2 linked regions of the Spartinivicinus poritis genome follow. The protein of the gene in region 1 interacts with the protein of each later gene in a pairwise test. Links are inferred from orthologs where the notes say so. Each region holds a gene or a part of one and is shown in the gene's direction. Other genes may lie near its edges.

The links.
Region 2: the proteins of mtgA (region 1) and ORQ98_RS12455 interact in binary tests that used the Escherichia coli proteins (3 or more experiments, as listed by UniProt). The link is inferred for Spartinivicinus poritis from one-to-one orthologs.

Annotation. Positions count from the first base shown.
Region 1 is NZ_JAPMOU010000007.1:78,128-81,002, forward strand. It holds mtgA (monofunctional biosynthetic peptidoglycan transglycosylase), read left to right. Parts: upstream 1-1,060; coding sequence 1,061-1,690; downstream 1,691-2,875. Other genes in the region: ORQ98_RS07830 (NAD(P)/FAD-dependent oxidoreductase), read right to left, coding at 1-458; ORQ98_RS07835 (hypothetical protein), read left to right, coding at 802-1,044; ORQ98_RS07845 (helix-turn-helix domain-containing protein), read left to right, coding at 1,920-2,654; ORQ98_RS07850 (hypothetical protein), read left to right, coding at 2,635-2,875. UniProt on the Escherichia coli protein: Peptidoglycan polymerase that catalyzes glycan chain elongation from lipid-linked precursors. May play a role in peptidoglycan assembly during cell division in collaboration with other cell division proteins.
Region 2 is NZ_JAPMOU010000014.1:39,774-42,710, forward strand. It holds ORQ98_RS12455 (peptidoglycan D,D-transpeptidase FtsI family protein), read left to right. Parts: upstream 1-582; coding sequence 583-2,292; downstream 2,293-2,937. Other genes in the region: rsmH (16S rRNA (cytosine(1402)-N(4))-methyltransferase RsmH), read left to right, coding at 1-271; ftsL (cell division protein FtsL), read left to right, coding at 305-586; ORQ98_RS12460 (UDP-N-acetylmuramoyl-L-alanyl-D-glutamate--2,6-diaminopimelate ligase), read left to right, coding at 2,289-2,937. UniProt on the Escherichia coli protein: Essential cell division protein that catalyzes cross-linking of the peptidoglycan cell wall at the division septum. Required for localization of FtsN.

The DNA of each region.
Region 1 (2,875 bases):
TGAAATCGCTTAGCCTGATAGAAACTATCCAGGGTTTTGCAGTGTTCTGCTACTCCTTCAACTCCCAAATTATTACTGGTACTACCAATAGCAATGACTAAGTAGTCATAGCCTATTTCTCTAGCAGGTATAATTTCTTCTCCTTCAGTATCTAGTAAAGGGGCTATAGATAGCTTCTTTTTTGTTCGATTAACCCCGGTTAACTTACCTTGCATAAACATATAATGATTTCGTTTAGCATGCGCTTTGTAGCTTACTTCGTTTGCCGTATAGTCAATGGAGCCTGCAGCCACCTCATGTAATAAAGGTTTCCACAAATGGGTTTCAGCTTGATCGACCAAGGTAATTCTAGCCAACCGCTTTTTTCCTATTTTTTTGCCAAGGCGAGTTGCTAACACCAACCCCCCCGCACCACCACCAACCACCACAATATGGGGTACAGTCTTGCTACCATTCATTAGGTTAACCTCATAAGTCCAAAAAGTTTAAGTCATTCGATGGTAACGCAAGCCAATAAAATTCAGTAGCTTAATAATGGATAAAAGATTTAATAAATATAATTAATGTGTATTTTAAATACTCAACATATTTCGTTAAACTGACGGTTTTATTTTTCCAACCTTAAATAGTCGTATAAATACGCATCTCCAATCACTAGCCAATCTTGTAGGCTACAGGGCATCACTAATAATTGTTTATGCTTCTCGGGTTCTTCCGCTAACACAGTGCTAGAGCCCGTCAGGCACCTTCTGTAAATTCTCACTTGGTGTTGCTGCTTTTCAACAAGCCACCAGCAACGCCTTGATTGCGAATTTACCTGAAGCAAACAATGTATTAGAGGTGCCCTACACTCAAAGCGAGGGGTATGCAAATGCCGAACTTCCCTGCTCAGAACTAGTCTTACCAACTTTTAGCTTTTTTAGCTGTGGAGAAATAAGTGGCCAAAAAAAAGCCATCAAAAACAAAGAAATCCTGGTTATCACAAGCTTTGATAAAAGTAAGACAATTCTGCTTAAAGCTGGTCGTCTTTTTATTGGGGGTTAGCTGTAGCATAACAGTTATGCTACGTTGGCTTGACCCACCCACAACCGCTTATATGATTCAACGTAAACTAGGTGCAAACCTTCCAGGACCAGCTTGCCAGAATATTTCTTATCGATGGCAAAACTGGCAAAATATTTCACCAGAATTAGCCTTAGCAGTGATAGCTGCTGAAGACCAGCGCTTTGCAGAGCATATTGGTTTTGACTTTACCGCTATTCAACAAGCAATCAAAGATGGCATCGCTGCCAAACGGTTACGCGGTGGCAGCACTATTAGTCAGCAACTCACCAAAAACTTGTTTCTTTGGCCAGAACGCAGCCTGCTACGAAAAGGTCTGGAGGTTTACTTCACTGCTCTCATCGAGCTAACTTGGCCCAAACAACGTATTCTTGAAGTATATTTAAATACTATTCAATTTGACTCTTGCACGTTTGGCGTAGAAGCAGCCAGCCATGCTTTTTTTAACCAATCAGCCAGCCAAATCAATCGTTCTCAAGCCGCATTGATGGCCGCTGTACTACCCGCACCTCACCGATTAAAAGTGACCCGTCCAACTCAACACCTCCGACGGAAGCAGTCCTGGATTGTTCGCCAAATAAAGCAGCTTGGTGGTAAACATTATTTGACTCAGATAGCAAACAACTAGCTATACCCTAACTTCCAAGCAACTATTGCTTAATGCCATTTGTAAGGTATTATATTTTAATACTTCCTCTAAAAAAGAAGACCAAACTAGTGCCTAGCCCTGTTAGCAATGCGTCACCGTATAGGTCTAGAGGGTTGAATTAAAGGAAGAATACACCACAGATTGCGACTTATCAGTCTGTTCAAATGGAGCTTCTCAAGTGTCACTTATTTACAGGATGCAACACTAGATGTCTCAAATTAACGAAATTATTGCAACCCTGAAAAAAACCTTAAAAGCCCATGGCTTAACTTACTCGGATGTTGCTGCACATCTTAACTTATCTGAAGCAAGTGTTAAGCGATTATTTGCAAGTAAACAGTTTTCTCTAGACCGATTAGAGTCTGTCTGCCAATTGATGAATATGGAGATAGTTGACCTAATCAGCCAAATGAAGCAGCTTAAACAAGCCCCAGAAGCACTGACCACTGAGCAAGAAACCAAATTAGTCTCTGATATCAAACTATTACTGGTTGCTATTTGTGTGTTAAACCACTGGCGATTTCAAAATATTTTAGAGGAATACAAATACTCCGAAGCCGAGTTAATTCAATTATTAGCAAAATTAGACAAACTAGGTATTATTGAGTTACTACCAAAAAATAAAATAAAACTATTAGTAGATAGCAACTTTTCATGGCTAGAAAATGGCCCAATAAAACAGTTCTTTCTTAAACATGTTAAAAGCGATTTTTTTAACGATCAGTTTGACAAACCCAATGAGCTACTGCTGTCAGTTAATGGCATGCTAAGCCAAGGGTCTATATCTATTTTGCAAAAAAAGCTCTCTCAAATTGCTAATGAGTTCACCACCCTTCACCATGAAGATTTAAAGTACCCATTAGCAAAACGAGAGGGTACCTGCCTGGTAATAGCAATGCGGCCATGGGAGCTTGAAGTTTTTCATGCTTATCGAAGAATATAAATCTCTTGCTAAAGCATCAAAACATAGCAGCAAACCTTGTTGGCTTGGCGCACTGCTTGTCACAACGTTAGTATTTTGCTTATTTACTTCTCGCCTTTGTTTGGCTGATAGCTATCAGCGACTACTTGAGATAACCAGTAACCCTGATGTTACTATCGCCCCCTTTACTACAGACGGGTGCAGTGGCGGTATGTCAACTTTATGGAGTTTATTTGATCAAA
Region 2 (2,937 bases), on another replicon or contig:
AATCGCCTTGGATGCTGCGTTGGACGTGCTGAGGCCAGGTGGTCGACTGGTGGTGATTAGCTTTCATTCGTTGGAAGACCGTATTGTCAAACGCTTCATTAAAAAGCATGTAAAAGGTGACGAGTTACCAGCAGGGTTACCAGTGACTGCGGATCAGCTAAACCAGCGACTAAAGGCAATAGGCAAAGCAATTAAGCCAAGCGAGCAAGAGGTGGATGGTAATGTGCGCTCCCGTAGTTCCATTATGCGGGTGGCAGAGAAACTTAAGTAACTTTGAGCGGGTAAATATTGGAGTGAGTCTTTCATGCAGTTAACTGTTTCAAAGCCAGTAGTCGGATTAACCCTGTTATTTCTGTTGGTAGTGATATCAGCGCTGGCAGTGGTGTATGTCTCTCACTTAAATCGACAACAGTTTAACTTGCTGCAGGCGGAGCTGACACTGCAGTCTGAAGCACAAGTGAAGTGGGGGCAGCTGTTATTACAGCATAGTACTCTCACTACCCCTAGTCGGCTGGACAAAATTGCCACAGGCAAGCTTGCCATGCATATTCCATCAAGCGAGGAAATGGTGATCGTTAAACCATGAGCCAGTTAAACACTCAGGTGCCAGTCTGGCGCTTTCGATTTATTGTAACTGTGCTGATAGTGGCCGCTGCACTAGTGGGTTGGCGTATTGTTGACTTACAGGTGATTGACCGTCATTTCCTGCAAAATGAAGGGGCGAAACGAGTGGTGCGTCACTCAGAAGTGGCTGCAACCCGAGGCATTATTTTTGACCGTAATGGGGAGCCGCTGGCTGTCAGCACACCTGTCGTTACCATTTGGGGAAACCCCAAAGAGCTGAGCCAAGTAAAGACTAAATGGCCTGTTATCGCCAAACACTTGGGCTTCAGCTCAAGCTACCTTGCCAAGAAAGTAAATGATAACGGCTCTAAAGAGTTTATTTACCTTAAACGACACATGCGTCCTAAGCTGGCTCAGCGACTTTTAGCTGAAAAAATTAGGGGTATTTATGGTATTGATGAATTTAAACGTTACTACCCAGCAGGCAGAGTAGCTGCCCATATTGTGGGGTTTACCAATATTGATGGTAAAGGCCAGGAAGGTATTGAGTTAGCCTACGACCACTGGCTAACAGGTAAGCCAGGACAGGTTCGTTTGTATAAAGATAGAAAAGGACGGCTAGTTAGAAGTGCTGAGTTAGTTAAAAGTGCTCAGCCGGGCAAAGAGCTGTATTTAAGTATTGACCTAAGAGTACAAAACCTAGCCTATCGAGAGTTAGCAAAAGCAGTCAAGCGAAATAATGCTTCAGGCGGAACTCTGGTGATACTGGATGTGAAAACAGGGGAGATATTGGCAATGGTCAATCAGCCAGTATACAACCCCAACAATCGTCGCCGGGTTCGGGCTGGGTCAATTCGTAATCGGGCCATGACCGATATTTTTGAACCGGGCTCAACGCTTAAACCTTTTACTATCGCTGCTGCGCTAGAAGCAGGTGAGTTTACGTCGTCCTCTCTGATAGATACCAGCCCCGGCTATATGATGGTTGGGCGTAAGACGATCAAAGACCACCGCAACTATGGTGTGATTGATATTACTACGATATTGAAAAAGTCCAGCAATATCGGCATGACCAAAATTATTCAACAAGTGACGGCACCTACAGTGGCTTCACTGTTACATCGAATGGGCTTTGGTATCGACACGGGAACGGGCTTTCCGGGAGAGAGCACTGGAATGCTGCCTTTACGCAGTAAATGGCGGGCAACTGAGGAAGCGACCTTATCCTACGGCTATGGTATGGCAGTGACTGCTGTGCAGCTAACCCAGGCTTATGGCGTATTAGCAAATAGAGGAAAAAAAGTACCCACTACCTTATTAAGGCTGGATGACCAACCGGAAGCATCACAGGTAATTCCCAGCAATGTAGCGCATGACGTTGTGAAAATGCTGACAAGTGTTGTGAAAAAAGGAGGGACAGGCACCCAAGGGGCAATTGAGGCCTACCAGGTGGCAGGTAAAACCGGAACGGCGCGCATTGCTGAAGCAGGAGGGTATTCAGAGAAAAAACACCATTCGGTGTTTAGTGGTTTAGCGCCAGCAGGAAATCCAAGGCTAGCTGCTGTGGTGATGATAGATAACCCTAAAAATAAAAAGTATTACGGTGGTGAGGTGGCAGCCCCTGTTTTTTCAAAAGTGGTGGCTGGTTCCTTACAGTTATTAGGGGTATCACCGGATAATTCGGCACGTTTGGCCAACCGTGGTCGTGACAGGAGTAACAACACATGACAACAAAGCAGGATGATCAATCAGTGCTGAAGTTGCCAATGATGCCGCTTTCTCGTTTGCTGGCTGCTATTGGGCAAGCCCAAACCGGGTTTGATCCTATTCTTTCAGGTATTGCCATCGACAGCCGACAAGTGAAACCTGGTGACTTATTTATTGCCATGCAAGGCTATCAAGTGGATGGACGCCGTTTTATTGCAGATGCCTTTGGTCAGGGAGCCGTTGCTGTTTTAGCGGAACAGTCAGGTCAACAGGCATTGGGGCAGCAAGCTGTTATTGAAGTGCCACAGCTGAATAAACAACTGGGAAAACTACTTAATGAATATTTTGGTTATGTGACTAACCAAATCAATATCCTGGGTATTACTGGTACCAATGGTAAAACATCTTGTAGCCAGTTTGCTCGTCAACTGTTGAATAAATTAAACATCAATTGTGGTGTGGTGGGAACACTAGGGTATGGCACCACAGACTCGTTAATTCCATTAGTAAACACTACACCTGATGCATTGCAGTTACATCAATTTATTTATCAGTTAGTTAACCAGCAAGTGCCATATTTAGCAATGGAAGTTTCGTCCCATGGTTTAGCGCAGGGGCGAGTTGAAAGTATTGCTTTTGATGTCGCTATTTTTACTAATTTAACTC